DNA from 4 places in the Streptomyces sp. NPDC048288 genome. Region 4 is predicted to be linked to each of the others. Evidence: riboswitches for the same ligand, from Rfam matches in the RefSeq annotation. Region 4 holds a riboswitch; each other region holds the start of a gene.
What was found. Region 4 has a riboswitch for cyclic di-AMP ahead of ACGFZS_RS36750 (C40 family peptidase). Riboswitches for the same ligand answer to the same signal wherever they lie in the genome.
Positions count from the first base shown of each region.

Region 1: it holds a riboswitch for cyclic di-AMP, as region 4 does, so the genes downstream of both, ACGFZS_RS26415 (peptidoglycan DD-metalloendopeptidase family protein) here and ACGFZS_RS36750 (C40 family peptidase) in region 4, are expected to answer to the same signal.
Region 2: it holds a riboswitch for cyclic di-AMP, as region 4 does, so the genes downstream of both, ACGFZS_RS11225 (M23 family metallopeptidase) here and ACGFZS_RS36750 (C40 family peptidase) in region 4, are expected to answer to the same signal.
Region 3: it holds a riboswitch for cyclic di-AMP, as region 4 does, so the genes downstream of both, ACGFZS_RS17950 (NlpC/P60 family protein) here and ACGFZS_RS36750 (C40 family peptidase) in region 4, are expected to answer to the same signal.

Region 1 covers NZ_JBICZD010000007.1:342,181-349,717, reverse strand. Annotated here, with positions in the region: gene ACGFZS_RS26445 (MFS transporter) at 1-641, opposite strand, end outside; gene ACGFZS_RS26440 (helix-turn-helix domain-containing protein) at 638-1,249, opposite strand; gene ACGFZS_RS26435 (GNAT family N-acetyltransferase) at 1,248-1,805, shown strand; gene ACGFZS_RS26430 (TetR/AcrR family transcriptional regulator) at 1,815-2,417, shown strand; gene ACGFZS_RS26425 (SGNH/GDSL hydrolase family protein) at 2,487-3,272, opposite strand; gene ACGFZS_RS26420 (DUF6250 domain-containing protein) at 3,418-4,143, opposite strand; gene ACGFZS_RS26415 (peptidoglycan DD-metalloendopeptidase family protein) at 4,365-5,312, opposite strand; cyclic di-AMP (ydaO/yuaA leader) riboswitch at 5,318-5,478, opposite strand; gene ACGFZS_RS26410 (alpha-galactosidase) at 5,797-7,537, opposite strand, start outside.
Region 2 covers NZ_JBICZD010000002.1:1,052,098-1,059,634, forward strand. Annotated here, with positions in the region: gene ACGFZS_RS11185 (MarR family winged helix-turn-helix transcriptional regulator) at 1-508, shown strand, start outside; gene ACGFZS_RS11190 (nitroreductase) at 555-1,223, shown strand; gene ACGFZS_RS11195 (SDR family oxidoreductase) at 1,338-2,066, shown strand; gene ACGFZS_RS11200 (O-methyltransferase) at 2,122-2,709, opposite strand; gene ribA (GTP cyclohydrolase II) at 2,788-3,429, opposite strand; gene ACGFZS_RS11210 (MarR family transcriptional regulator) at 3,583-4,104, opposite strand; gene ACGFZS_RS11215 (dihydrofolate reductase family protein) at 4,181-5,311, shown strand; tRNA gene ACGFZS_RS11220 (tRNA-Met) at 5,402-5,475, shown strand; cyclic di-AMP (ydaO/yuaA leader) riboswitch at 5,784-5,943, shown strand; gene ACGFZS_RS11225 (M23 family metallopeptidase) at 5,951-6,991, shown strand; gene ACGFZS_RS11230 (aldo/keto reductase) at 7,258-7,537, shown strand, end outside.
Region 3 covers NZ_JBICZD010000004.1:562,305-569,841, forward strand. Annotated here, with positions in the region: gene ACGFZS_RS17950 (NlpC/P60 family protein) at 1-1,679, opposite strand, end outside; cyclic di-AMP (ydaO/yuaA leader) riboswitch at 1,688-1,861, opposite strand; gene ACGFZS_RS17955 (PP2C family protein-serine/threonine phosphatase) at 2,029-3,258, opposite strand; gene ACGFZS_RS17960 (DUF1996 domain-containing protein) at 3,570-5,480, shown strand; gene ACGFZS_RS17965 (lipoprotein) at 5,485-6,126, opposite strand; gene ACGFZS_RS17970 (flavodoxin family protein) at 6,248-6,709, shown strand; gene ACGFZS_RS17975 (hypothetical protein) at 6,827-7,537, shown strand, end outside.
Region 4 covers NZ_JBICZD010000012.1:111,507-119,043, forward strand. Annotated here, with positions in the region: gene ACGFZS_RS36740 (ATP-dependent Clp protease proteolytic subunit) at 1-440, shown strand, start outside; gene ACGFZS_RS36745 (hypothetical protein) at 448-756, shown strand; cyclic di-AMP (ydaO/yuaA leader) riboswitch at 1,118-1,302, shown strand; gene ACGFZS_RS36750 (C40 family peptidase) at 1,306-1,779, shown strand; gene ACGFZS_RS36755 (ATP-binding protein) at 1,813-2,271, opposite strand; gene ACGFZS_RS36760 (helix-turn-helix transcriptional regulator) at 2,483-3,343, shown strand; gene ACGFZS_RS36765 (DUF397 domain-containing protein) at 3,353-3,580, shown strand; gene ACGFZS_RS36770 (8-amino-7-oxononanoate synthase) at 3,690-4,817, opposite strand; gene bioB (biotin synthase BioB) at 4,965-6,146, shown strand; gene ACGFZS_RS36780 (adenosylmethionine--8-amino-7-oxononanoate transaminase) at 6,139-7,419, shown strand; gene bioD (dethiobiotin synthase) at 7,422-7,537, shown strand, end outside.

The sequences.
Region 1 (7,537 bases), on a different contig from region 4:
ACCGCGCGGCGCAGCCGCGGCTGGTGCAGGAGCAGCGGCGGGAGGGCCGCCAGGGTGGCGCGGTAGCCGCGGTCGGCGAGCGGCCGTCCCCGGGGCAGGAGCGTGGCGGCGGCGAGCGCGCCGAGCAGCGCGAGGGCGGCGAAGACGAGGAGCATCCGCCGCCAGCCGAGGGCGTCGGTGAGGGCGCCGCCCACCAGCCGGCTGAGCAGGATGCCGGCCGACATGCCGGCGGCCACCAGGGCGACGCCGGTTCCGCCGCGGCCCGGCCGGGCGTGCCGGCCGGCGATGTTGCTCGCCTGGGCGGCCACGCTGGCGGCGGCGCCGACGAGCAGGTACGCGGCCAGCAGGACGACCGCGTCGCGCGCGGTCGCGGCGAGCGCGAGGGCGGCGGCCAGGGCGGTGAGCTGGGCGGTGACCAGGCGGTTGGGGGCGAGGTGGTCGGTGAGCGGGAGCAGCAGGGCGAAGCCCGTCATGCAGCCGGCGAGCGCGGCGGTCGGCACCAGGCCGATCACGGAGAGCGGCACGTCCAGGTCGGTGGCGACCGCGGTGAGCGCGGGCTGCACGGCGTAGTTGTTCGCGATCGCCGTGCCGGCCATGGCGGCCAGCAGGAGCGTGCCGCCGCGGGGCAGCGTGCGGCTCACGGCCGGGTGTCGCGGGTGAGGACGACGGCGTAGCGGCACTCGGCGTCGGTGGTGTTGGCGAAGACGCGCTCGGCGGGCGCACCGAGTTCGATGGTGTCGCCGGCGTCGAGTTCGTGGACCGTGTCGCCGTCATGGAAGGTCAGCCGGCCGTCGAGGACCCAGACGAGCTGGCGTACGAAGGCGAAGGCCGCGGCCGGGTACGGCACCCGGGCTCCGGCGGGCAGCCGGATCTCGGCGATCTCCGCGGGGAAGCGCGGGCCGGTGATCTGGCGGCGCCGGTAGCCGGTGCCGGGGTCGCGCCACTCGGCGGCGTCGGCGCCGCGCCGCACGCCCGGGGTGTCGGCCATGGACTCCGGGGCGTCCTGTGTGCCTTCGGCGAGGGCCAGCAGCGAGGCGACGCTGAGCTGGAAGGCGGCGGACAGCTTGCCGAGGACGACTGCGGTGGGGCTGCTCTCGCCGCGTTCGATCCGGCTGATCATCGCCGGGGAGACACCGGAGGCGTCCGCGAGCTGCGCCAGGGTCCAGCGGCGGCGCTCCCGCTCGGTGCGGACCCGGGCGGCGATCTGCCGTACCAGGGGCTCCGCCGATGGTTCTACTATGTTGGACATGAATCCAATATACGAGAGAAACGCGGTGACCGTCCGCCCGGCCCGTCCCGGGGACCAGGAGGCCGTCCGCGCGATCCGCAATCACGCGATCGAGCACTCCACGGCCCTGTGGACGGAGACCCCGCAGTCCCCCGCCGAGGGCGCGGTGTGGTTCGCCGAGCACCTGGAGCGCGGCTCGGCGCTCGTGGCCGAGGTCGCCGACGCGCCGGGCGAGGTGGCGGGGTTCGCGGCCTACGGCCCCTGGCGCGCGCTGGACGGCTACCGGCACACGGTGGAGAACTCCGTCTACGTCCGCGAGGGCAGTCACGGGCTCGGCATCGGCTCCGCGCTCCTCGGCCCGCTGATCGCCTCGGCGCGCGAGGCCGGCCACCATGTGATGATCGCCGGGATCGAGGCCGGGAACGCCGCGTCGATCCGGCTGCACGACCGGTTCGGCTTCGAGCACGTCGGTACGGTCCGGGAGGTGGGCACCAAGTTCGGCCGCTGGCTGGACCTCACGCTCATGCGGCTGCCGCTGGCCTGGGACGGCGACGCGGGCGGCGGGACGACCGATTAGGGTGACCGCGTGGCGAGAGTGCGGTTGAGCGTGGCCGAGCGGCGGGAGGAACTGCTGCGGGCGGCCATCGAGCAGATCGAGGCGCGGGGCGTGGCGGCGGTGCGGATCGCCGATGTGGCCTCGGCCCTCGGGGTGAGCAACGCGCTGGTGCTGTATCACTTCTCGACGAAGGAGAAGCTGGTCGCCGCCGCCTTCGCCTATGCCGCCGAGGACGATCTGGCGCATCTGCGCAAGCTGCTGGGCCGCCGTACGTCGGCGCTGCGCCGGCTGCGGGCCGCGGTGCGCTGGTACGCGCCGACCGGGCAGGCCAAGGGCTGGCGGCTGTGGATCGAGGGCTGGGCGGTGGCCTTGCGCGAACCCGCGCTGCGGGACGTCGGCAAGGGCCTGGACCAGCAGTGGAAGGCGGCGCTCACCGAGGTCATCGCCGAGGGGGTGGCCGCGGGCGAGTTCCGGTGCCCGGACCCTTCGGCCACGGCGCTGCGTCTGACCGCCCTGCTCGACGGGCTCGCCGTCCAGCTGACGTCGTATCCGGGCGGCGTACCGCGGGCCCGGGCGCAGCAGTGGGTCGACGAGGCGCTGGCGCGCGAACTGGCACTGCCCGAGCACGAGTAAGGGGCGGCCCGGGCACGAGTAAGGGGCGGCCCGCAAGGAGACCACCCCTTACCCGCCGGCGCCGCCTCCTCAAGCCACGGAGGCGATCCGCATCTTGATGTCGTCCGGGGAGAGCGCCCCCTTGGCCGTCACATGGTCGCCCGACGACTCGCCGCGCAGCCGTCGCCCGATCCACGGGACCAGGTACTCGCGGGCCCAGTGCACGTCGTCCCGGCGGACCTCCAGGGTGCCGCGGGGCGGCAGCGGAGGCCACGGCTGGTCCGGGTCGGCCGGCACCTCGACGCCGAGCACCTGGCCGGCGCGGAGCGCCACCCGCGTGTGGCCTTCGGGGGACAGGTGCAGCCGGTCGCCGTCCCAGGCCCGCCGGTCCTGCACGGTCTTGAGGGACCACAGGTCGAGGACCGGGCAGCCGTACCGGTCGGCGATGGCCCGGACATGTCCGTTGTACGTGGCGATCTTGCCGCGCAGATGCTTGAGGACGGGCACGCCCCGGGTGTCGAATCCGGTGGTCACGAGCACCGTGCCGATGGCCTCGGTCAGTTGGGCCACGGCCCGCTCGAACCGCTCGGCCACCTCGTCGGGGTCGGTGCCGGGACGGATGATGTCGTTGCCGCCCGCGCAGAAGGAGACCAGGTCCGGGGCGAGTTCCAGGGCCTGCGGCACCTGGTCCGCCACGATCTGGTCGAGCAGTTTGCCGCGCACGGCGAGGTTGGTGTAATCGAAGTCGCCTTCGGGCTGCCGGTCCGACAGCAGTACCGCGAACCGGTCGGCCCAGCCGACGAACGCCCCGTCGGGGCCGGGGTCGCCCACGCCCTCGGTGAAGCTGTCCCCCACCGCCACGTACGACCCGATCACTGATGCAATGTCACTCTTCGAATCGTCTGCCACATCGGACCATGATTCCCCTTGAGGTGTGACCTACGCGACCGTAATAAGGGGTTGACGATCGGTGAGATAAGACACTCTTAAATACTTCGCCAAGCCTGGAATAAGGCCCCCATCAGGGACGTTGACGGGTTGATCGCCAGACCCGGAAGTCACTGATACGGAAGTGGCTCCATGTGGTCCGAAACGCGAAGTGCCCACCCGTGTAAGGCTCCGGGTCGGTGTAGTCGAACACCGGCCGGCCGTTGTTCCACCACTGCACGGTCGAGCCGTCGGAGACGATCCGGACGCGGTTCGGTTCGTTCGCTACGAGCAGCGGCTCGGTGTAGTCGTAGATCAGCGGCCGGACGCCGGGTTCGCCGACGTAACGGCGCAGCCGGGTGGTGGTGTTGTAGTTGGCGCCGAAGCCTGCGTAGTAGGTCGTGAGGTAGTCGTACTCGGCGAGGGCGCCGCCGCGCGGGGTGGCGAACAGGTCGTCCGGGGAGCGGACGTCGGTGGCGTTCCAGAAGTTGTTGAGGTCCGACACCCGGTCGTCGGGACCGCCCGCCGAGACCGGGATCGCGGTGTACTCCAGGACGTACGGCCCTTCGAACCGGCGCCGGAACCAGACGGTCGCGCCGGCGGGCACGTCGACCTCCAGGATCCCGTGCGACGCGGTAACCGAACCGCCCTGTTCCAGTTCGACGAACCACTGGCCGAGGCCGTGGCGGAAGTCGTCGTGGGCGAGCAGCCGGCGGTGCCGGGGCGCGGCGCTCGCGGGCGCGGCGGGAGCGAGGGCCGCGAGGGCGGCTCCGACGGTTCCGGCGGCCAGGGCTCCGAAGGCGCGGCGGGTGGTCGTCATGCGCGGGATTCCTTCCGGCGGGGCGACAGTGACAGTGACATGACAGCGCAGGAGGCGGACATGGAAAGCGCTTGCATGCAACGGGATCACTCTGCCGCCGCACCGCCTTCGTTGTCGATGCCCTGAACACTCCCGCCACGAGAACGCAACGTGCCGAAGGCCGGACCCGGGGATCGGGGGTCCGGCCTTCGGAGTGTGCGGCAGGGCGGCGGGGCGTCGGATCAGCCGACGGCGAGACCCTTGGAGCGGAGGTAGGCGACCGGGTCCACGTCCGAGCCGTAGTCGGGGGTGGTGCGGATCTCGAAGTGCAGGTGCGGGCCGGTCACGTTGCCGGTCGCGCCGGAGAGGCCGACCTGCTGGCCCGCGGTCACGGTCTGGCCGACCGAGACGGAGAGGGCGGAGAGGTGGCCGTACTGCGCGTAGTAGCCGTCGGCGAGCCGGATGACGACCTGGTTGCCGTAGGAGCCGCCCCAGCCGGCCGTGACGACCGTGCCGGCGCCGACGGCCTTGACCGGGGTACCGGTCGGGACGACGAAGTCGACGCCCGTGTGGTAACCGCTGGACCACATGCCGCCGGCCACGTGGTAGCCGGTGCCGACGGTGGCACCGACGACCGGGAGGCTGAAGCCGGAGGCGTTCGCCGCGGAGGCGTCCGCGGAGGACGACGAAGAGGACGAAGGGGATGAAGAAGACGGCGCGGGCGACGAGGAGTCGGAGGCCCGCGCCTCGGACCGGTAGCCGGAGTCCGTGGTGTCGTCCGTCGTCGTGGCGCGGCGGCCGTCGAGCGTGAGCTTGAGACCCGGGTGGATCAGCGAGGGGTTGTCGCCGACGGCCTGCCGGTTGTCGGCGTAGAGCCGGTGCCAGCCGCCGCTGACGTTCTGGTCACGCGCGATCTTCGAGAGATAATCGCCGGGGACCACCGTGTAGGTGCGGTGCGCGGAATGCGCGGCGGCGGACTTCCGTACGGCCGCCGTCTTCTTCATTGCCGACTTCTGGACGCCCGGCAGCGACTGCGCGGCCTTTTCGGGAACGGACTGCGCGGTGGCCGCGTGGGCGCCGGCGGCCCCCATGAGCGGCAGCGCCAGCGCGGCGCCGCCGGTTCCGGCGACGGCCATCGAGCGGGTGAATCGCTGGGCCTTGGGACGGCGGTGCTTACCCTTCGCGGGCATGGCGCGTTTCCTCTCCGGCGCCTGCGGGGTGAGCTGTCGGGTTCGGGCTGGAGCTGCCCGGCCACACGGGAACGCGTGACTACACCCCTAGCCGTCCCGGGAACCGGAACAGGCGGTCATACCTGGTGGGTCCCCCGCTCCTGCCGGGCACGGGTGAGTGTGTGTGGGGACTCCGGACGGCGGCAGGATTCGGCGTTCCGTCCGGATGCGTGGCGAACGTAAGCGAGCAGGACGCACCCGGACAAGCGACTGGTTCCCTCTGTCCGAGTTTCGCTTGATCCGTTACGGGACATCACGGTCACCCTCCGTGAATTCCATCGGCCCGCGTTTATCAATTCCTCAGCGAAAGCCGAGAATTACGTGAACATGACGCGCGACGGACGGTCACGAATATGACGCTCCTCACGCACTCGCCCATCACTCCCCTTTATTCCAGAGCGAGTTGGAATGAAGGGGAGCGAAGACGCCAATTCGGACAGAAGACTCAGATGCGTCGCAGCCGGAGAACCGTCGCATCCAGGTCGCCCTTCAGGCCGGTGCGCAGACCGTGGTGCAACAGAACGGCACCCCGGTGCACTTCGCCCGTTTCGCGGCATTCGTACGACGCGGTCGGGTCGAGCCCCCGCAGCCGCAGCGCCGGCGCCGGCTCGCCGTAGCTCTGCGCCTGGAGCCAGGCGAGGACGACCGTCTCGTCGCCGAGGGTGTACTGCACGGCGCTGAGCCCGCCGGTCGGCGGCCGCAGCCGGAACTGGTCGCCGCGCTGCACCAGCGGCCGGATCTCCTTGTAGAGCTCCACCCAGCGGCCGGCCTCGGCGAGCTCCTCCTCGGTCCACTGCGAGAGGTCGCCGCCGACGCCGAGCGCACCGGCCATGGAGCTGACGAACCGGAAACGCAGCGAGCTGACCCGGCCGTTGAGCTGGTGGTTCGGGCTGTCGGTGACCCAGGCGGACATCACCCGCGCGGGGTGGATCTGGCTGAAGCCGTGCTGGATGGCGAGCCGGTCCAGCGGGTCGGTGTTGTCGGAGGTCCACACCTCGTCGGTACGGCTCATGATGCCGAGGTCGATCCGGCCGCCACCGCCGGAGCAGGACTCGATGGCGACGTTCGGGTGGGCCGCGCGGATCCGGTCGAGCAGGGCGTACAGCCCGCGCACGTGGTCGACCCACAGACGCTGCGGGTAGGGCTCGCCGGGCCAGCCCGCGTCGGTGAAGCAGCGGTTGAAGTCCCACTTGACGTAGTCGATCGAGGCGCTGGACAGCAGGGTGTCGAGCTGCTGCCAGAGGTACTCCTGGACGTCCTCGCGGGCGAGGTTGAGGACGAGCTGGTTGCGCAGCTCCGTCCGCTTCCGCCCCTGCTGGTACTGGACCCAGTCGGGGTGGGCGCGGTACAGGTCGCTGTCCGCGTTGACCATCTCGGGCTCGACCCAGATGCCGAACTGCATGCCGAGGGCGTGCACATAGTCGGCGAGGGGCTTGAGGCCCTTCGGGAAGCGGTCCGGGTTGGGGGTCCAGTCGCCGAGGCCCGCGCGGTCGCTGGTGCGGGCGCCGAACCAGCCGTCGTCCACCACGAACAGTTCGACGCCGATCGCGGCGGCCCGCCGGGCGAGGGTGGCCTGCTGCTCCTCGGAGATGTCGAAGGTGGTGGCCTCCCAGGAGTTGAACAGCACCGGCCGGTCGCGGTCGGCGTCCGGGATGACGTACGCCCGCTGGTAGGCGTGCCAGGCGCGGCTGGCCCCGCCGAAGCCGCCGTCGGTCCACAGGGCGGCGAAGACCGGGCTGGTGTACGACTCGCCCTCGGCCAGCATCAGCAGGCCCGAGTCGTCGTAGCCGGCGCCGCCGGTGATCTGGACGCGCGCGTCGGGGAGTTGGGCGACGGCGATCCGCCAGGAGCCGGACCAGCCGAGGGCACAGCCCCAGACCTCGCCGCGCTCCTCGGTGGCGTCGGTGTCGAGGGCGACCCAGGGCAGGTGCTGGTGGCCGGTGTGGCCGCGTCGGCTGCCGATGACCTTCTCGCCGTAGGTGAGCGGGGCGCTGACCAGCCGGGACTCGGCGGCCCAGCGGCCGTGCAGCTGGGAGAGCCGCCAGCCCTCGCGGTCGGGCAGGGTCCAGGTGGCGGGGTCGGCGCGCAGCAGCTCCAGGGGTGCGTGCCCCCCGTTGCCGACGGTCACCCAGCGCTCGACGACATCGCCGCGCATCCGGTAGTGCAGGGTGATGACGATCCCGTCG
Region 2 (7,537 bases), on a different contig from region 4:
CCCGCCCGCCGTGCCCGCGCCCGCTTCCGCCTCCACCCCCACTCCCGCCCCTGCCTCCCCCTCGCGCGCGGTCGGCCGCCCCGGGGATGTCTCGCCGTTCGCCCTCGGCCTGCTGCTGCGCCGGGCGCACTGGCACGCCGCCGCGGTGATGGGGGAGGCGCTGCGGCCGTTCGGCGTGGAGTTGCGGCACTTCGCGGTGCTGATCGAGTTGGTCGACCACGGGGCCACGGTGCAGCGGGACCTGGCGGCGGTGACGGGGTCGGACAAGGCGGGGATCATGCGGGTCGTGGACGACCTGGAGCGCAAGGGGCTGGCCGTGCGCCGGGCCGTGCCGGGGGACCGGCGGGCGCGGGCGGTGGAGATCACCCCTGAGGGGCGGGAGCTCTTCGACGCGGTCCATGTGGCGGCGGAGCCGCTCGCCGAACGCCTGGTCGCGGAGCTGGCGCCCGGCGAGCCCGAGAAGCTGACGGAGCTGCTCACCCGTCTTACCCGAGATGGTATCGAGTGATACCATATTGAGTGTGACCAAGGGGGGCGGACGGAGGTCGGCACTCATGGACGTCTACGAGGCGGTAGCGAGCCGGCGGGCGGTGCGCGCGTTCACCGACCGGCCCGTCCCGAGGGAGACCCTGGAGCGGGTGCTGTCCGCCGCGGCCTGGGCGCCGTCGGGATCGAACATCCAGCCCTGGCGCATCTACGTGCTGACCGGCGCACCCCTGGCCGAGCTCAAGAAGCGGGCCGGTGAGCGCCTGGCCGCGGGCGACCCCTGGGACGAGCCGGAGTACGAGCAGTACCCGCCCGTACTGAAGTCGCCGTACCGCGAGCGCCGCTCCGCCTTCGGTGAACAGCGCTACGGCGCGCTCGGCATCGCGCGCGAGGACCTGGAGGCGCGCCAGCGGGCCGCCGCCGGGAACTGGGACTGCTTCGGCGCGCCCGCCGCCCTGTTCTGCTACGTCGACCGGGACATGGGGCGGCCCCAGTGGTCCGACCTCGGCATGTTTCTGCAGACCGTCATGCTGCTGCTGCGCGCCGAGGGGCTGCACAGCTGCCCGCAGATGGCGTGGGCGAAGTTCCACCGGACCGTCGCGGAGATCGTCTCGCCCCCCGAGGGGCTCGTCCTCTTCTGCGGCATGTCGATCGGCTTCGAGGACGTCGCGGAACGCGTACCCCGCACGACCCGGGCGCCGCTCGCCGAGACGGTCACGTTCGTCGACGGCCGCTGACACCGCCCTGCGCGGCCGGGGTGCCGTTCCTTTCCTTGCCGTGCCCACTTAGCTCGCCCTATGTCATATTGCGAAAAGACTCGCATTGCGAATAAAAGAAACGAAAGGTACGTCATGAAGATCGCGGTCATGGGCGGTACCGGGCTGATCGGATCCCAGGTCGTCAAGGACCTGCGGGCCGCCGGGCACGAGGCGGTACCCCACTCGAAGTCCACCGGGGCCGACGTCCTCAGCGGTCAGGGGCTGGACGAGGCGGTGGCGGGAGCCGACGTCGTCGTCAACCTGACGAACTCCCCGACCTTCGACGAAGCCTCCCCGGCCTTCTTCCAGACCTCGATGGAGAATCTGCTGGCCGCGGCCCGCAAGGGCGGCGTCGGCCACTTCGTCATCCTCTCGATCGTCGGCGTGGACCAGGTGCCGGAGCTGGCCTACTACCAGGCCAAGGTGGTCCAGGAGCATCTCCTGGAGGCCGGGCAGATCCCCTACTCGATCGTCCGGGCCACCCAGTTCATGGACTTCATGGAGGCCGTCCTGTCCTGGACCGCCGAAGGCGACACCGTCCGGCTGCCCGCCACGCCGATCCAGCCGATCGCCTCCGGGGACGTGGCCGCCGCGGTCGCGGAGGTCGCCGCGGGCGCCCCGCTCAACGGCATCCGCAACATCGCCGGCCCCGAGGTCTTCTCCCTGGACGAACTGGGCCGGATCACCCTGTCCCACAAGGGCGACCCCCGCACCGTCGTCACCGACCCCACCGCCGGCATGTTCGCCGCCGTCAAGGGCGACGTCCTCACCGACCCGGACGCCCACCTCGCCCCCACCCACTACACCGACTGGCTCTCCTGACCCACCCGGCCGACGCTCGTCCGGGCGGTCGTCCAGTCGCACCCGGGCCGGTTGCTCAGCCCAGCCGGATCGCGGTCAGTACGCCGTCGCCGACCTGGTGCAAGGCCACGGCGAACTCCTTCTCGGCGGTGAGGAGTTCATGGAAGGCGGCCATCTGCTGCCGGTGGCTGACGGCGTTGTCGACGGCCACGATGCCGTGCGGCTTCAGGACGCGCCGCAGCTGCGGCCAGTAGTCGACGTAGGCGGGTCGCTCGGCGTCGAGGACGACCAGGTCGACGGAGGCGTCGGGGGTGTCGGCGAGGACCTCGACGCCGTCGCCGTGGACGACGTCCACGTGGTCCCGGACGCCGGCGCGCTCCAGGTTGGCCAGCGCCGCGGTGACCCGGGCCCCGTCGATCTCCACGGTGGTCAGCCGGCCGCCGGTGTCGCGGACCGCGTCGGCGCACCAGATCGCCGAGTAGCCGTTGGAGGTGCCGATCTCCAGGACGGACGCGGCGCGCCGGGCGCGGATCAGGGTCGCGATCAGCCGGGCGGCGTCCGGGGTCATGTTGCGCAGGCGCCGCAGCCGGTCGGCCAGCGGGCCGTCGTGGGACCGTCCCTCGCGGTGGAGGTCGTCGAGAACGCGTGCCAGCTGGTCGTCCACCAAGGCTCCTTCACCGGGGGGTGCGTGTGCCTTCGTTGCTAGCACATCCGGCCGGACCGTGCCGGGCCGTGGCCGGGCTCAGCCCGCGTTGAGCTCCGTCAACTCGCCCAGCGGGAGCGTGTGCTGGGTGTGCAGGACCTTCGCGCGCAGGTAGCGGACGTTGTGGGCGGTGCTGAAGACACCGGTCGGGACGCGGTCGCGGACGGTGATCCCGAGGCCGCGCAACTGCTCCGCCTTGTCCGGGTTGTTGGAGAGCAGGTCGAGCTCGTCGATGCCGAGGGCCGACAGCATCTGGGCGGCGGCGGTGTAGTCGCGGGCGTCCTCGGGCAGGCCGAGGGCGGCGTTCGCCTCGTAGGTGTCCAGGCCCTGGTCCTGGAGGGCGTAGGCGTCGAGCTTGTTGTAGAGGCCGATGCCCCGGCCCTCCTGGCGCAGGTAGAGCAGGACGCCGCCGCGCTCGGCGATGCGCTCGACGGCCTCGCGCAGCTGGGGTCCGCAGTCGCAGCGGGCGGAGCCGAAGACATCGCCGGTCAGGCACTCGGAGTGCAGGCGGACCAGCGGGAGGGCGCCGGGGGCGGGGTCGCCGAGGACGACGGCGACATGCTCCTGGCCGTCGGTCAGGCCATGGAAGGTGACGAGTTCGGCGTCGACGCCGTAGCCGTCGTTGAAGCGCAGCGGGACCCGGACGCGGGCGCGCTGGGTGGCGGCGGGGTGGTCGGTCATCGGGTTCTCCAGTGTCCGGGTGCAGGACGGCTGTCCCGGTACGGGACGTCGCGGGCTCCTGCTTCAGATTTGAAGCAGATCCACGGCTGGAACCCTACCTCATGCTTTAAATTTGAAGCAACAGATTTCCGTACGGTTTCGCGAATTCCGGGTTCACGAACCGGAACAGGGTGACGACCGCCGCCGCCAGGGCACCTCGTCGGACGTCGGCCGCGGGGTCTCGGCCCCCTCCAGCGCCCGTACGATCACCGAGCTGATCTCCTCCAGCTGGTCCACCTGCTCCTCGGAGAGATGGTCGAAGACCGCCGCCCGCACCGTCTCCACATGCCCCGGCGCCGTGCGCTCCAGGACCGCCATGCCCGCGTCGGTCAGCAGGGCGAAGCTGCTCCGCTTGTCCCACTGGCAGTCCTCGCGCCGGATCAGCCCGTCCTTCTCCAGCCGGGTCACGGCGTACGTCAGCCGGCTCCGGGTGATCTTCGACTTCTCGGCGAGGTCGGTCATGCGCAGTTTGCGCTCCGGCGCCTCGGAGAGGTTGGCCAGGATCGAGTAGTACAGATGCGGCATGCCGGCGTCCTGCTGGAGCTGCCGGTCGATCGCGTCCTCCAGGAGGTGCGTCGCCGCGATGTACGCGCGCCAGGCGCGCTGCTCCTTCGAGGTGAGCCAGCGAGTCGTCATACACCCAGTGTAGGTTTGTTTCAAACTTTAACCAAGCGTCCAGTTCACAGCCCGCCGCCGAGAGTGAGCGCGTCCGATGCCGTACCCCCACGTCCTGCTGTCCGCCGCCGTCTCCCTCGACGGCTACCTCGACGACACCGGCCCCGACCGACTGCTGCTCTCCTCCCCGGCCGACTTCGACCGCGTCGACGAGGTGCGGGCCTCCGTCGACGCCATCCTGATCGGCGCCGGCACCATCCGCGCGGACAACCCGCGGCTCCTGGTCAACTCCCCGGAGCGGCGCGCGGCCCGGACCGCCGCCGGCCGGCCCGAGTACCCCCTCAAGGTCACGGTCACCGCGACCGGCGACCTCGACCCGGACGCGCGGTTCTGGCACACCGGCGGCGAGAAGACCGTGTACACGACGGACGAGGGCGCGCGGCGGGCCCGCGCCCTCGGCATCGCCGCCGACGTGGTCCCCCTCGGCGCCGACCTCGACTGGCCCTCGCTCCTGGAGCACCTGCACGACGTACGAGGCGTACGGCGCCTCATGGTCGAGGGCGGCGGCACCGTCCACACCCAGCTCCTCCAGCAGGGCCTGGCCGACGAACTCCAGCTGGTCCTCGCCCCGCTCCTCGTCGGCGACCCGAAGGCACCCCGGCTGTTCGGCCCGGGCGGCTACCAGGGCGGGCGGCTGCGGCTGGTCGAGACCCGCCGGATCGAGGACGTCGTCCTCATGCGCTACGAGCCCACCGCCCCCGGCGCGGACGCGTCGGTGTCCGCCGCGGACCGGGCGTGGCTGCGGCTCGCCTGCGAGCTGGCGGCCGAGTGCCCGCCGTCCCGGACCGCGTTCAGCGTCGGCGCGGTGGTCGTCGCGGCCGACGGCACGGAACTGGCCCGCGGCCACTCCCGGGAGGCCGGCGACCCGGTGGTGCACGCCGAGGAGGCGGCCCTGGCCAAGATCCCCCCGGCCGACCCCCGCCTGCCCACGGCCACCGTCTACACCAGCCTCGAACCCTGCACCCACCGCGCCTCCCGCCCGCACCCCTGCGCCGAGCTGATCCTCCGGGCCGGGGTGCGGCGGGTGCTGACCGCGTGGCGCGAGCCGGACACGTTCGTGACCGCGGCCGACGGGACGGGGATGCTGCGGGAGGCGGGGGTGCGGGTGCTGGTACTGCCGGAGTACGAGAGCGCGGCGAAGGCACCGAACGGGCATCTGCCGGGCTGAGCGGAGGTGTGGAGCCGAGGCCCCGCGGACCCCACCGGTTTTAACCCGTGTGACTCCCGTGCTTCTGATGGCGTATGCTGGTTTCACCGACGCGGGGTGGAGCAGCTCGGTAGCTCGCTGGGCTCATAACCCAGAGGTCGCAGGTTCAAATCCTGTCCCCGCTACTGATGACTCAGGGCCGGAATCCAAGAACAAGGATTCCGGCCCTGAGTCATGTCCGGGCCCGTCGCAGGTGACACAGGGTGGCCGGACGACCGCCCTGCGCATAACGTCTGAGTCACCATCAAAACGTGTGTGACTCCTGTGTTGAGCAGGAGGCCTGGTCAACTCGACCGTTTTTGACCTGTCGTGGCTGGTAAGTCCATGCTTTGAAAGCTTAATGATCAAGGAGAACAGCTTGGAATCTGACAGCCGGGTCTATTAACGTTCGATAACGCAGCGCGGTCGTCCCAGCCGTCACCCGCGACGGCTCCGCGCGCACGCGCCGAATCCCGCAAGGGAACCGGGGAACCACCACCTTGGGGTGAATCGCACGGCTGCCGCCGGTAGGAATCGGCCGGTATACGCGCGTAGGAGACCTTCCCGCTCCGAACCCGTCAGCTAACCCGGTAGGCGACGGAAGGAAAGGAGTGCGCCCGCGTGGCGTCCAACCGGCCTGCTCCGACAGCCCCGTTCGTGCCCAGCCAGCGTCAACCCGACACCTTCGGCTACGGCAGCTACCGCACCGACGAGGGCCCCTGGGAGGAGTGGAACCCCACCGAGGATTCCCTCGCCCAGACACGCGGCCGGCACCGCGTCGCCAAGCAGAAGGGCGGCGGACTCGCCCGCAGCTCCACGGTGCTCGGCGTCGGCGTCATCGCCGCCGTCGGCGCGGGCGGCATGGCCAGCGCCAACACCGGCAAGCCGCCGGTCTCCATCTCGCTGCCCGACCTGCCGTCGTCCGTCGACTCCCTGCTAGGCGAGGGCGGCGGCCACCAGGCCACCCAGACCGCGCTCAGCAGCGTCACCACCGCGACGACCGCCACCGACGCGGACTCCTCCTCGTCCGACGCCGGCGAGGCGCTGCGCAGCCGGATCATCGCCCAGGCCGAGCAGCAGCAGAACCAGCTCGACACCAAGGCCAGCGCCAAGGCCGTGGCCGCCGCCGACAAGGCGGTCTACGACGCCGAGGCCAAGGCGGTGAAGGCGGCGGCCGCCAAGGCCGCCGACGCCAAGGAGCAGGCCGAGGCCGACGCCAAGGCGAAGGCCGAGAAGGAGCGCCTCGCCGCGCTGGCCAAGCAGTACACGCTGCCGGTCGTCTCGTACACGATCACCGGCACCTTCGGCCAGGCCGGCTCCATGTGGTCCTCCGGCTACCACACCGGGCTCGACTTCGCCGCGCCCACCGGCACGCTCATCAAGGCCGTCCACGGCGGCACGGTCACCGAGGCGGGCTGGGCCGGCTCCTACGGCTACCGCACGATCCTGACCCTGGACGACGGCACCGAGCTGTGGTTCTGCCACCAGTCGTCGATCAGCGTCTCCGTCGGCCAGAAGGTCGCCACCGGCGATGTCATCGGCCGCGTGGGCGCCACCGGCAACGTCACCGGCCCGCACCTCCACCTGGAGGTCCACCCCGGCGGCCAGGCCACCGGCATCGACCCCATGACCTGGCTGCGCGGCAAGGGCCTCAACCCGTAACGGGTCACCCCCCCCCGACGAACCACAAACCACGAACCACGAACCCCGGGATCCCCGGCGGCCCCGACGACAACCCCCCGGCGTCCGGGCCGCCGGTCCGGTGTCTCCGGCCGGACATCCGTGCGGTGTTTCCGGCCGGACAGCCGTCCGATGTTCCCGGCGGGGCGCCCGTGCGATGTTCCCTGCGGGACGCCCGTGCGCCTGTTTACGAAACCTTCGTACTGCGCCGGGATGGCCTGCCGGGGCGGCCCGCGTTGATACAGAGCATGACTGCTCTTCGCGAACTCGGCTCCTCCGACCTCGAGGTCTTCCCGCTCGCCCTCGGTGGCAACGTCTTCGGCTGGACCGCCGACGAGGCCGCCTCCTTCGCCGTCCTGGACGCCTACGCGGCCGCCGGCGGCAACTTCGTGGACACCGCCGACTCCTACACGGCCTGGATCGAGGGCAACCAGGGCGGCGAGTCCGAGACGATCATCGGCAAGTGGGTCACGGCGCGCGGCAACCGCGACGACATCGTCATCGCGACGAAGGTCAGCCAGCACCCCG
Region 3 (7,537 bases), on a different contig from region 4:
TGGTAGGTCCCGGCGTCCATCGGAGCCGCCATGGGCGCGACGGGGGCCGCAGCGGCGTACGCGGCGGCCGGCTCCGACGGGCCCGCGCCCGGGTAGGCACCCGCGTCGGGCGACGTCGGCATCGGGAACGAGCCCGTGGCGCCCGGGGTCATGATCCGGAAGGAACCGCTGTCCCCCGGTGACGGGGTCGGGACACCGCCCATGTCCATGGGCCCGGCGGCCGGGTAGGAACCCGTACCGCCCGGGGTCATGACCCGGGAGCCGCTGGTGTCCATCTGAGGCATGGCCTGGGTGGCGGGGGCGCTGCCCGGGCTCATGACGCGGGAGGCGGCGGCGTCCATCGGGGGCATCTGCTGGGGCGTGCCCGCACCGCCCGGGCTCATGACACGCGCGGCGCCCATGTCCACCGGAGGCATGACCTGCGTCGCGGGGGCACTGCCCGGGCTCATCACCCGGGAGGCGCCGAGGTCCATCGGGGGCATCTGCTGGGGCGCGCCGGCACTGCCCGGGCTCATGACGCGGGAGGCGCCCGTGTCCACCGTGGGCATGACCTGCGTCGCGGGGGCGCTACCCGGGCTCATCACGCGCGAGGCGGCGGCGTCCATCGGGGGCATGGCCTGGGGCGCGCCCGCACCGCCCGGGCTCATGACGCGCGAGGCGCCCATGTCCACGGGGGGCATGACCTGGGTCGCGGGGGCGCTGCCCGGGCTCATCACGCGGGAGGCGGCGGCGTCCATCGGGGGCATCGGCTGGGGCGTGCCCGCACCGCCGGGGGCCATGCCGCGGGACGCGCCGGCGCCGGCCGGGTTCCTGCGCTGGGGGGTGCCGGCGCTGGGGGACATGATGCGGAAGGTGCCGGTGTCCGAGGGGGACACGACGGGGATGGTGCCGGTGTCCGACGGGGTCGGCGCCGGGAGCCTGCCCGGGCCGGCGGGCGCGCCGGACCCGAAGGAGCCGCTGTCGGTGCGCTGGGCCGGGATGCCCATGGCGGGGGCCGCCCACTGCTGCTGCGCCGGGGCCTGGGGCGCGGAGACGCCCCACGAGATCTGCTGCTGCGCGATCTGCTGCCGCGCGGCGGGGGCCGCTTCGAGCGCCGCCACCGCACGCTGTCCGGTGCGCTGGGACAGCAGCTCACGGGCCTTGGCGATCTTGAGCTGGTTCCTGGTCTTGGAGGTGCCCGGCGCGGCCCGCTGCGGCGCGGCGGCGGACAGGGCCTTGGGCGGGCTCGACGGCCCGGCGGGCAGCGCGGCGGCGGGCCCGGCCGTCAGCTCCAGCTTCGGGCGCGCCGGCAGCTCGCGGACGACCTCGATCTCGGTCTGCCCCGACGGTCCCGCGGTCAGCTCCAGCCGGGACGGACCGGAGCCCTCCAGCTGGCCGAGCAGGTCGGCGGCCATGGAGCTGACGGGCCGGCGCGGGCCGGGCCGGCCGGGCATGCGGTCGGAGGGCAGCGCGGCGGGGACACTCGGCCCCAGCCTCGAACGCGCGCCGTCGAACCACTCCCGCGCGATGTTGTCCAGCCCCGGATCGTCACGGCGGGGCCGCTTGAACAGCGGGACACCGCGTGAGCGCGAGCCTCCGCTCATCGCACGGGTGGCGTTGTAGTTCCCGGTGGCGTTCTCGGCCTGGTCGTAGAGGTTGTTGATCCGCTGTCGAACCTCGTCACGGCTCTCGGACGCCATGGGGGTCGTGCTCCTTCCGTACTCCGCCTACCGGGTTAGCTGTCGGGTTCGGGCGTCGAATCCGGAAGGTATGCCCTACGGCCCTTGCCCTTGTGGGCAGTTGGCCGATTCACCCCAGTGATCGGTTGGGTCCCCGGCTCCGGATCGCCCCACGAGGGCACCGGACTCGGCGGAGGCCGCGCGGCCCGACGGGATTCGCCGGGGGGAGCCGAGCGGCTTACCCGTCAACTTAGCCAACTTGTGTCACTCGTGTGAAGGTTGACGTGCGTAATGTCCGATACGTATTTGTGATGTTCGTCGTACTGTTCGGTATGGGGCTGCGCGGGGCGGCATTTCGCGCATCCGCAGATCACAGTCGTACGACGACCAGGGCGGTGTCGTCGGTCGCGCCCTCCGGCGGCAGCAGCTCCCAGAGGACGGCATCGGCGAGATTTTCCGGGTCCAACTCGCGGTGTGCGGCGAGGGATCGGGTGAGCCGGGCGAGCCCGGTGTCGATGTCCTCGCGGCGGCGCTCGATGAGTCCGTCGGTATAGAGGACAAGGGTGGCGCCGTCCTCGAACGCGGTGACGGCCTGCGGGCGCGGTCGCGGATCGGGGCGGGCGTCGAGCGGGGGATCGGTGGCCCGGTCGAGGAGTTCCACCCGTCCGCCGGGGTGCAGCAGGGCGGGCGGCGGATGCCCGGCGCTGCTGTAGGTGACCGTGTGGCGGGCGAAGTCGACGAACGCCGTCACGGCGGTGGCCGACTCGGCACCGTCGATCACATGCGCGTACCGCCCCAGCACGCCGAGCGCCTGCGCCGGGCCTTCGGCCACCCGGGAGACCGCGCTGAGCGCACTGCGCAACTGCCCCATGACACAGGCCGCTTCGAGCCCGTGCCCGACCACGTCGCCGACCGAGACGCCGATGCGGTCGCCGCTGACCAGGTCGACCAGGTCGTACCAGTCGCCGCACACGTGCAGCGACCCGGTGGCCGGCCGGTAGCGCACCGCCGCCCGGTGGTGCTCCAGCTGCCGGGGCGCGGGCAGCATCGCCTCCTGCAGGGCGACCGCCACCTCGCGCTCCCGGGCGTGCGCCTGCCGCAGCCGTTCGTTGATCTCCTGCAGTTCGCCCGCGCGCCGGTACAGCTCGGCCTCCAGGACCTGGGTCCGGCCGTCGCCGACGGTCCGGCGCGCCCGGATCAGCTCGGTGACCTCCTCGACCCGGTGCACCAGCAGCACGACCTTCCCGTCCGGGCCGAGGACCGGCACGTTCACCGGGCTCCAGTAGCGCTGCTCCCAGTGCCCGGGCCGGTCGGGGAGCTCCACGTCGTACCGCTGCAGGGCCATGGTGTCCCGCTCGCCGGTGGCCAGCACCCGCAGCAGTGAGGTCTCCAGGTTGCGCATGCCGGTCGCGGTGCTGTCGTTCGGGTTGTCCGGGAACACGTCGAAGAGGTACCGGCCGATCATGTCCTCGCGCTTGCGCCCGGCCATGCGCAGGAACTCCTCGTTGGCGTCCGCGTACACCAACTCGGGGGTCAACAGGGCCACCATCCCGGGCAGTGTCTGGAACACCGCCGCGTAGTCGATCTCCGCCGCACTCATGACAGGGTCACCTCCCCGCCGTTTTCGCACCAGTTTCCCATGAAATATAAAAATCGCGCGGCGCGATCCGGACTCCTGGTGAATACCCTCTGCGGTCAGTCGGTCACTCCATGATGATGCTTCCTGTGAGGTCACCGTGAATTTCTGAGGCCGTTGAACACGGCGGCGCCGCGGTCCGTATGAAGCCGGGGATTTCCATGCCCGGCCGCCCACGACCACGCAGGGGTACGACCGTGAGTACGACCTTGAGACGCAACAGGCGCAGACGACCGACCGGTGCACGACGCGCGACCTTCGCAGCGGTCGCGCTGATGCTCGGCGGGGGAGGGCTGGTCGCGGTGAACGTCTACGCGTCGGCCACCGAGGGCGGCTCGGACCAGCAGCCCTGGCAGGGCCAGGTGTTCTCCGCGCCCACGGTCTACTGCCCCGACGTCGGCAGCGAGTTGACGGCGGTGCCCGACGGGGCCCGGTCCGACGTCGACCGTGAACTCGCCGAGCTGGACCAGCAGATCGCGGCCGCCTACCAGCAACTCAAGGAATCCGCCGCGGCGATCGAGCAGAACCCCGGCCTCGCCGACCAGACGATCATGAATCCGCTGAAGGAGAAGCGGTCCGGGACGCTCGGCCGGATCGCCGACGCCATCGGCCGCGAGGGCGACCGCCCCCAGGGCCTCGACGACCTCGCCGCCTGCACCCTGCGCTCCTCGAACCAGGACGGCGAGCAGTCGGCGGCACCCCAGGACAGCGCCACGCCCGGTCAGGGCGGCAACGGTCCGGTCGCCGCCGACTACGCCGACATCACCACCGTCCAGCCCAATGTGCGGACCCCGGCCGAGCAGTCCGGCGGCTCCACCGGCACCTTCGCCTCCAGCTGCGGCGTCAACGCGAACGGCCTGTTCAACTCGGACAACGTGATCGTCGCGCCCGGTGTCTCCAACGGCGCCCACCACTTCCACGACTACATCGGCAACCAGTCCAACAACGCCTTCGCCAGCGACCAGGACCTCGCCGACGCCGACACCACCTGCGTCGACCAGGGCGACAGGTCCACGTACTACTGGCCGGTCCTGCGGCTGCAGAACGGCAAGCAGGAGCGGGACGCCGACAAGCCGGGCGGTGGCACCGAGGGCAACGCCGGACAGATCGTCACGGCGAAGGAGGTCACGCTCACCTTCGAGGGCAACCCCACCTCCAAGGTCACCGAGATGCCCCGGCTGCTGCGCATCATCACCGGCGACGCCAAGGCCTTCGTCAACGGCCCCACCAACGCCAACGCCTCCTGGAGCTGCACCGGCTTCGAGGACCGCCAGCTCAAGGACAAGTACCCGCTCTGCCCCGCGGGCAGCGACGTGGTGCGCACGTTCAGGTTCCAGAGCTGCTGGGACGGCCGGAACATCGACAGCGCCAACCACCGCACCCATGTGGCGTTCGAGGCCGCGGACGGCAGCTGCCCGGCCGGTTTCGAGGCGATCCCGCAGCTGGTGCAGCGCATCGTCTACGACGTCGACGCGCCGAGCCTCCAGGACGGCGGCCGTACGGTCCCGCTGTTCGCGGTGGACTCGTTCCCCGAGCAGCTGCACAAGCCGGTCACCGACCACGGCGACTTCATCAACGTCTTCGACGAGAAGCTGATGCGGGAGATGGTCGACTGCATCAACTCCGGCCGGACCTGCGGGGCGGGCGCCGACCAGCAGGAGCCGCCGTCGCAGAGCGCCGAGCCCACCCCGAGCGAGACGGCCGGGTCCGGCGACACCCCGCCGGCCGAGTCGGCGACCCCGGTCACCCCGCCGAGCGAGCCGGAGAGCCCGGCCGAGAACCCCAGCGAGAGCGCCCGGCCGTCGGAGCCGCCGGCGGACCCGCCCGCCACGCAGACCACGCCCGGCGACACCGGGCTGCCGAGGGTCTACGCGAGCGCGTCCCCCAAGAAGTCGTCCGGCACCGGATCGGGCACCTCGGGCGACGCGGGCGGCGGTGCCATCAGCCGGCCGACGCAGCGGCCCGACACCGAGACGCCGACCAGCGGTGCCGTCGCCGCCCCGGCGGGCCAGGAGACCTCCCCCACCGCACCCATCGCACCCCAGACGGAACCCCAGACCCAGCCCCAGGCGGTCCAGGGCGGGCTCGCCGACACCGGCGCCCACCTCTGGCCGGCCGTCTTCGGCGGACTGCTGCTGGCCTCCGGGTTCGTACTGCTGTGGCGCACCAAGCGGGGTGGGGTCTGACCCCTCACCGGGTGCGCAGCGTGTCCTGGGCGAGCTCGAACGCGGGGAGCATCTCGTCGTGCTCCGCGCTGTCGAGCCCGCCCAGGTGCAGCACCACGGGGCCCTGGGGTGTGACCACCGCCAGGGCCGACTCCGTCTTGCTCCCGCCGAGGAGCTTGCTGGTCTGGACGTAGTCGACCCGCACCCCGGCGAGTCCGCCCGCCGTGAAGGTCCGGTACCGCGCCCGGCCGGCGCCGTCCTCCGCGGCCACGAAGGCCCTGAGCACCGCGCGGGCGTCGCCGCCGCCCGGCTTCCCGGTCGACACCCGCAGGAAGCCGATGGCTCCGGCCGGCTTGGCGTCGATCTCGCAGACGAGGGTCACCGGACCCTGGCGCAGCAGGCTCTTGGCGAGGTCACCGTCCGGGCCGCCCGAAGCGACGGCACCCAGCCCGTCGACGGCCTCCGCCTGCCAGCCCACGGCGATGTCGAAGGTGACCGGCAGCGCACAGGCCGAACCGGCGGCACCGACCGTCCCCGCGCTCTCGGCCGCCCCGCTCGACCCGTGCCCCGACACCGTGACATCCGTCGAACGCGCCGACACGTCACACCCCGTCAGCAGCCCCGCCAGCAGCGCCAGCCACGCCACCGGTCTCCGTGCGGTCCCCATCCTGCGCCTCCCCCTTCGGCCTCACCGGCCGGTCACTGTAATCGAGGGCGCCCGCGACCACCGTACGAGCACGGTCCGGTGCCGTTTGCCGTCGGTGGGCACCGCACGGCAGGGTGCCGGTGTGCCTACTTTGCTGATCGTCCATCACACCCCGTCGCCGCACTGCCAGGCCATGTTCGAGGCCGTGGTCTCCGGGGCGACGACCCCGGAGATCGAGGGGGTCCGGGTGGTGCGGCGGGCGGCCCTGTCCGCCACCGCCTCCGACGTGCTCGCGGCCTACGGATACCTCCTCGGCACCCCCGCCAACCTCGGCTACCTCTCCGGCGCCCTCAAGCACTTCTTCGACCAGATCTACTACCCGTGCCTCGACGAGACGCGCGGCCGCCCCTTCGGCGCCTACGTCCACGGCGGCAACGACGTCACCGGCGCCCTGCGCGCCCTCGACTCCATCACCACCGGCCTCGGCTGGCGCCGGGCGGCCGAGCCGGTCACCGTGACCGGCGAGCCGGGCAAGCCCGGCATCGACGCGTGCTGGGAACTGGGGGCGACCGTCGCCGCGGGCCTCGCCGCCGACTCCGGCTGAGCGGTCCCGGGCCGGCGGCGCCCGGACCGGGCCTCACCCGGACGGACGAAGGTGCGCGCGCCGGACGCAGGGCACACGATGGGACCAGGCCATGTCGTCGATCCGAGGGAGCGTCGGATGGCAGCGCGCCGCCGTGCCTCCGGGCCGCCCACGAAGGAGCTGCTGCGGGAATGCGCCCGTGAGGTGGTCGACGTCGCCGAGGGCATCCGCGGGGTCTCGGCACGGACCAGCTCCGTCCTGTTCGCCCCGGCGCTGACGGGTTCCGCGCACCGCCGCCCCCGCACCGGCTACGCGGCCCGCTGGGCGCTGCTGCGGGCCCTCACCGACAAGCGGGGCCTCGGTGGCTCGGCGATCGTCGCACCGGACGGAGCGGGCCATCTGCTCGGCGCCGCGGGGGAGATGCTGGGCCGGGAGAGCCTGGCCGCCACGGTGGCCGTCACCTCGCTGCGGCTGAGGATCGCCGCCGTACTCCTCGACCACCCCGAGTTCGAGCACGACCCGGGCATGCGCCGGCTGATCGGCGCCGTCGGCGCCGACAGCGACCGGGCGGCCGTCCGTGCGCTGCGGGCCCTGTTCAAGGACCCGGGCGCCCGCCGCGCCCTCTCCGGACTGACCCCGATCCTGGCCGAACTCCTCGCCGTCCGCAGCCTGCTGGACGAGGGACCGCTGGACGACGACACCGCCTGGGCGCTCGCCGCCGGCCGCGCGCCGGCCCCCGGACCCCCGACGGGCATCGGCGCCTCGTACCTCCCCGCACCTGGCCAGGGCGGCGGCGGGGGCACGACGCACGCCGTCGAACTCTCCGCGCGGGAGCGCCAGGGCATCGCC
Region 4 (7,537 bases):
TCTCGCTGTACATCAACTCTCCGGGCGGGTCGTTCAGCGCGATGGCCGCGATCTACGACACGGTCCAGTACGTCACCTGTGACGTGGAGACGATCTGCCTGGGGCAGGCCGGGGCGTCCGCCGCCGTGCTGCTCGCGGCCGGCGCGCCGGGCAAGCGGTCCGTGCTGCCGGGCGCCCGTGTCGTGCTCCAGCAGCCGTCGCTGCCCGAGCCGGTACAGGGCCAGCCGAGTGATCTGGTCATCCGGGCGGCGGAGTTGGAGCGGGTCCGCACGATGCTCGAAACGATGCTGGTCCGGCACACCGGGCGCACCCCCGAGCAGATCCACCAGGACCTGGAGCGGGACCTGGTGCTGGACGCGCGGGAGGCGCTGGCGTACGGGCTGGTGGACCGGGTCGTGCCCACCCACCGGACCTCGCGCGGCCTGCCGGACGCGGGGTGATCCGGCGATGCTGCCACCGGAGCTGCCGCCGCTGCCCGCGCTGACCCGCGCCGAGGGCGAGTTGATCGACCGTTACCTGGACGTGGTCGACCTGCTGGGCCGGATCAACCCGGCGCAGAACGAGGACACCTACCGCGGGCTGCGCGCCGCGCAGGCGCTGGTGCGCGCCGCGTCCGAGCTGCGTGACGCGCTGGCGCTGATGCACGGGCGGGGCGAGACGGAGCTGCACGGGGACACGCTGGCACGGGCGTTGCGGGTGCTCGACGGCGAGCGCCGGACCGCTCGCGTCGTACTCCCGCCGGACTGCGTACGGTGACCGCCGCAGAGGCCGGGCGGGGCACGTCGACGCCCTGTCCGCGCCGGAGTTGAAACGGCCCAACGGGGTTACCCCCGTTCGGCGGAGCGTGGCGTGGTTTTACCTGACCGACAGGGCCGCTCGGTACGCCCGTTCGAGAGTGCCCGCCGAGTGCTTCTCCGCAGGTCCGGGGCTACGCAGGGCAGTTGACGAAGAATCGAACACAGTACTGTCCACCCGAACGGGTGGGTGGTGAGTAACCCCACAAATCCCCGATTCCATTGGGATTTTCGGACACGTGTGAGTGAAGATCCCTGTCTGACGACAAGCCCCCGCCACAGCGGCGGGGCGGTCCGGGCGGACGCCGAGTCCTGCCGCCGCCCGGATTGACCCGTCGACAGAAGTGCATCGGCAGGAGTGGAGGACCCAAGCACGACGGGTCGCCGGGACGGTCACACCATGACCGGGCCGAGCAGCCCTTGGGGTGAAGCCGTGGTGACACGGCCGGGCAACTTCGCCAGCCCGAATCCGACAGGTCATCCTTCACAGGCGGCTGACGAAGGGTTGCGCATGACCGCGCTCAATCGCGTTCCGTCGCTCATGGTCCGGGCCGGTACGGCCTCGGCGCTGACGATCGCCGCCGTGGGCGGCTCGATCGTGATCCCGGGGGTCGCCTCCGACGCCTCGGCCGCCACGATGGGGACCAAGGCGCTTCAGGTCGCCGCGTCCAAGAAGGGCAAGCCCTACAGGTGGGGCGCCACCGGACCGAACCGGTTCGACTGCTCCGGGCTGACGCTGTACTCGTTCAAGAAGGCGGGCAAGAAGCTGCCTCGTACGGCGGCCCAGCAGTACAACAAGACCCGTCACATCTCGGCCGGCAACCGCAAGGCCGGGGACCTGGTCTTCTTCCACTCGGGTTCCAGCGTCTACCACGTCGGCATCTACGCCGGGAAGGGAAAGATCTGGCACGCCCCGAAGACCGGGGACGTGGTCAAGCTCCAGAAGATCTGGACGAAGAGCGTCTGGTACGGCCGCGTCAGCTGACGCACCCACCGGCCGGCCGGCAGGAACTCGGGGCTACGGTTCCTGCTGGCCGGCGGTGGTGACGGTGCCGGCCGGGACGGTCCAGGGGAGTTCGATGGAGACGGTCTTGCCGCCTTCGCGGGTGGGGCGTACGCGGAGTTTGCCGCCGCATTCGGCGGTCAGCCAGCGGATGATGACCATGCCGCGGCCGTTGTCCTGCTGGACCGCGGCGGGAAGTCTCTTGGGGAACCGCGGATGACTGTCCGTGACGCCGATGCGCAGGTGTTCGTCGCGGTCGAGGATCATGTCCACCGTGAAGGTGGGTGACTGTCCGAAGGTGTGCTGTACGGCGTTGGTGGCGAGTTCGGAGACGATGAGGCGGATGGTGTCCGCGGTCTCCGTCTCCGGTGGCAGTCCCCACTCCGCGAGGACGTCGAGCACGTAGGAGCGGGCCGTGGAGACCGAGGCGGGATCGCTCGGCAGAGTGACGGATGCTTCCAGGTGGTCTGCCATGGCGAGGTCGTCCCTTTCCTCGGGACCGGAGTCCGACACGGTGCGGAAGGTTCGAGTACGGTCCCGGACTGGTGCTTCTTCGTCAGACTGCCATTACCGGGCCGGTCAGGGGAGCGATCCACCAAGATATGCATATATCTGTCGCTCAAAGCGGTGAACTCTGCGACCTCAGACCGTATTTGGGCGGCTCGGAAGGAGTAAGGAGTAGCCCATGCAGAACGGTCCCGCGGTACGCCGCCGGAAACTGGGCGCCGAACTGCGCATGCTGCGCACCGGTGCGGGTCTCACGAGCGGTGAGGCCGCCCGTCTGGTGGGCTGGCATCAGTCGAAGGTGAGCCGGATCGAGACCGGCGCCAGCGGTGTGAAACCGGCCGATGTGCGGTTACTCCTCGACGCCTACGGAGTCGTCGAAGGACAACTGCGGGAGTTGCTGCTGGTGTTGGCGGGGTCCGAGGACACGGCCGGGCGGCACCACTGGTGGCACGCCTATCGGGGGGTGCTGCCGCCCGCCTACCGGGATTTCATCAGCCTGGAATCGCAGGCCGGGGCGATGCGCACCCTGGAGACCCTGGTCGTCCCGGGGCTGCTGCAGACCCCCGAGTACGCGCGTGCCGTGACCCGGGTGGCCGCCGACGGGCTCGACGACGAGGCCCTGGACGCCCTGGTGGAGGTACGTCTGGCCAGGCAGGACGTGCTGCGCAACGATCCGCCGCTGGAGCTCAGCGCGGTGCTCGACGAGGCGGTGCTGCGCCGGGAGGTCGGCGGCCCGGGGGTGATGACACGGCAGCTGGCGCGGCTGGTGGAGGCGGCCCGGCTGCCCCAGGTACGGCTCCAGGTGCTGCCGTTCGCGGCCGGCGCGCATATCGGCATCACCGGGCCTTTCGTAATCTTCTCATTTCCGAGCACTTCTGATCTGGATGTGGTTGTTCTCGACCAGTTGACGAGTAGCCTCTACCTGGAGCGGAAAGAAGACCTCCAGGCCTACGCGGAGGCCTTCAACACCCTTCAGATCCACGCCCTTTCGCCCGAGGACTCGTTGGATTACATCGCCGGGATACAGGACGGCGCGTAAGGAGGCACCATGACTGCACTGCCTCGGAACGTACCTTCAAGTGCTGATCTGCACGGATTGCGGTGGCTGCGCAGCAGCTACAGCACCGGTGCGAACAACTGCGTGGAGACGGCACGGCCGCACTCCGGCCCACCGGCCGGACTGCTCGCCGTACGCGACTCCAAGAACCCGGCCGGGCCCGCGCTGCTCTTCTCCCCCGAGAGCTGGGCGGGTTTCGTGGCCGCGGTCAGCGACTGATCGGCGCTCCCCGCTGATCAGGTTGCGAACAAAACTGATCAGTACGCAACTGAATCCGTAATCGACTCCGTATCCGCATCCGAGCGCAGCCCGGCCGTGTCACGCCGACTCATGGTCGTGTTTCGCCGATCACACGTACAGCGCGTTCGATCTCGGCCCCGGAGAGGTCCGCGCGGGCGGTCAGCCGCAGCCGTGAGATGCCGTCCGGCACGGAAGGCGGACGGAAGCAGCCCACGGCCAGGCCTGCCGTACGGCAGTCGGCCGCCCAACGCACGGCCCCCTCCGGGGACGGTGCCCGCACGGAGACCACCGCGGCGTCCGGCCGTACCGCTTCCAGGCCCGCGGCGGTCAGCCGTGCGTGCAGGTCGGCGGCCACCTCGCGGGCCCGGGCCGCCCGCCCGGGCTCGCGTCGCAGCAGCCGCAGGGCCGCGAGGGCCGCTCCCGCCGCGGCGGGGGCCAGGCCGGTGTCGAAGATGAAGGTGCGGGCCGCGTTGACCAGGTGGTCGATCACCCGGGCCGGTCCGAACACGACCCCGCCCTGGCTGCCCAGCGACTTGGAGAGGGTCGCCGTGACCACCACGTCGTCGGCGCCGGAGAGCCCGGCCGCGTACGCGGCGCCCCGCCCGCCGTCCCCGAGGACCCCGAGCCCGTGCGCGTCGTCGACGAGCAGCCCGGCGCCGCGCTCCCGGCACGCCGCGGCCAGCCCGGCCAGCGGCGCCGCGTCCCCGTCCACCGAGAACACCGTGTCGGAGACGACCACCGCGGGTCCCTCGTGGGTGCCGAGCGCCTTGCGCACGGCGTCCGGGTCGGCGTGTCCGACGACCTGGGTGGTGCCCCGGGCCAGCCGGCAGCCGTCGATCAGGGAGGCGTGGTTGAGCGCGTCGGAGACGATCAGGGAGCCGTGCGGGCCGAGCGCGGTGACGGCCGCCAGGTTGGCTGCGTAGCCGGAGGAGAAGACCAGGGCCGCCTCGAACCCGCTGAATTCGGCCAGCTCGCGCTCCAGCTCGGTGTGGAGCTCGGTGGTGCCGGTCACCAGCCGGGAGCCGGTGGAGCCGCCGCCCCAGGTCCGGGCCGCCTCGGCGGCGCCCGCGGCGATCTCCGGGTGGTGGGCGAGACCCAGGTAGTCGTTGCTCGCCAGGTCCAGCAGCGGCGAGTCGGCGGGGCGGGGGCGCAGGGTCCGGACGAGTCCGGCGCGGCGGCGCTGTTCCGCCTGTCCGTCGATCCAGCCGAACGCCATGACCCCTCCGGTGATTTTGTAGGCAGTGGACAGACCCTAGCGGGACGACCGGTCACCCACTGTGTGGCAATACCCACACGTCGAACTGACAGGGTTGTGCAAACTCTCCTTGGCCCGGAGCAGCCTCGTAGTACAGGATCGGCTCTCATGGACCTGCTGAACACGCTGGTGGACAAGGGGCTTCGGCGCGAGCTGCCGACCCGCGAGGAAGCGCTCGCCGTTCTGGCGACCTCCGACGACGACGTGCTCGATGTGGTGGCCGCGGCCGGCAAGGTGCGCCGGCAGTGGTTCGGCCGGCGCGTGAAACTCAACTACCTGGTCAACCTCAAGTCCGGTCTGTGCCCGGAGGACTGCTCCTACTGCTCGCAGCGCCTCGGCTCCACGACCGGGATCCTGAAGTACTCCTGGCTGAAACCCGACGAGGCCTCCAAGGCGGCCGCCGCGGGCCTCGCCGGGGGCGCCAAGCGGGTCTGCCTGGTGGCGTCCGGGCGCGGTCCGACCGACCGGGACGTGGACCGGGTCGCCGGCACCATCAAGGCCATCAAGGAGCAGAACGAGGGCGTCGAGGTCTGTGCCTGCCTCGGCCTGCTCTCCGACGGCCAGGCGGAGCGGCTGCGCGAGGCGGGCGCCGACGCCTACAACCACAACCTCAACACGTCCGAGGGGACGTACGGGGACATCACGACCACCCACACGTACGCCGATCGGGTGGACACGGTCAACAAGGCGCACGCGGCCGGCCTGTCCGCCTGCTCCGGTCTGATCGCCGGTATGGGCGAGAGCGACGAGGACCTGGTCGACGTGGTCTTCTCGCTGCGCGAGCTGGACCCGGACTCGGTGCCGGTCAACTTCCTGATCCCGGTCGAGGGCACCCCGCTGGCCAAGGAGTGGAACCTCACCCCGCAGCGCTGCCTGCGCATCCTCGCGATGGTGCGGTTCGTCTGCCCCGACGTGGAGGTCCGCATCGCGGGCGGCCGCGAGGTCCATCTGCGCACCATGCAGCCGCTCGCGCTGCACCTGGCCAACTCGATCTTCCTCGGCGACTACCTGACCACCGAGGGCCAGGCCGGGCAGGCCGACCTGGAGATGATCGCGGACGCCGGGTTCACCGTGGAGGGCGCCGACGAGGTGACGCTGCCCCAGCACCGGGCCGAGGTCCAGGGTGCCGGCTGCGGATCGCACGCCGGGCAGGCCGACGCCGGATGCGGATCGGGCGGCTGCGGCTCCCACGAGGACGTCTGCGGTACGGCTCCGGTCAACGAGCCGCGCACCGACCTGGTCGCCGTCCGCCGCCGGGGTGCCGGAACGGATCTCGCGCCCAATGCCTGACCTGAGCGTCCCCGAGCTGCTGGACCTGGACCGCCGGCACGTCTGGCACCCGTACGGTCCGATGCCCGGCCGGGCCGAACCGCTCGTCGTGGAGTCGGCGAGCGGGGTCCGGCTGCGGCTCGCGGACGGCTCGGGCGACCTGGTCGACGGCATGTCGTCCTGGTGGTCGGCGATCCACGGCTACAACCACCCGGTGCTCAACGAGGCCGCGCGCGAGCAGCTCGGCCGGATGAGTCATGTGATGTTCGGCGGGCTCACCCACGAGCCCGCCGTCCGGCTGGCGAAGCTCCTTGTCGACATGTCGCCGGACGGACTCGAACACGTCTTCCTCGCCGACTCCGGTTCGGTGTCGGTCGAGGTCGCCGTGAAGATGTGCCTGCAGTACTGGCGCTCCCTCGGCCGCCCCGCGAAGCAGCGCCTGCTGACCTGGCGCGGCGGCTACCACGGCGACACCTGGCAGCCGATGTCGGTGTGCGACCCCGAGGGCGGGATGCACGACCTGTGGTCCGGGGTACTGCCGCGCCAGGTCTTCGCGGACGCGCCGCCGGCGGAGTACGAGGAGTCGTACGCGGACCACCTGCGCTCCGTGATCGAGCGGCACGCGCACGAACTGGCCGCGGTGATCGTGGAGCCGGTGGTGCAGGGCGCGGGCGGGATGCGGTTCCACTCCCCCGCCTATCTGCGGGTGCTGCGCGAGGCCTGCCACGCGCACGACGTGCTGCTGGTGTTCGACGAGATCGCGACCGGCTTCGGGCGCACGGGTGCGCTGTTCGCGGCGGACCACGCGGCCGTCACCCCGGACGTGATGTGCGTGGGCAAGGCGCTGACCGGCGGTTATCTGACGATGGCGGCGACGCTGTGCACGCCCCGGGTGGCCGAGGGCATCTCGCGGGGCGAGGTGCCGGTGCTGGCCCACGGGCCGACGTTCATGGGCAACCCCCTTGCGGCCTCCGTGGCCTGCGCCTCGCTCGGGCTGCTGCTCGGCCAGGACTGGCTCGGCGAGGTCAAGCGGATCGAGTCCGGCCTGCGCGACGGACTCGCGCCCGCGCGGGACCTGCCCGGCGTCCGGGACGTCCGGGTCCTCGGCGCCATCGGGGTCGTCCAGCTCGACCACGAGGTCGACATGAAGTCCGCGACGGACGCGGCGGTGCGCGAGGGCGTGTGGCTGCGGCCCTTCCGCGACCTGGTCTACACGATGCCGCCGTACGTCACGGGTGACGCGGACGTGGCACGGATCGCGCGCGCGGTGTGCGCCGCGGCGCGGGAGGGATGAGCATGCCGATCCTGGTGATCACGGGGACGGGCACGGAGGTCGGCAAGACGGTCACCACGGCCGCGGTCGCCGCCGCGGCGGTCGCGGCGGGCCGCTCGGTCGCGGTCCTCAAGGCCGC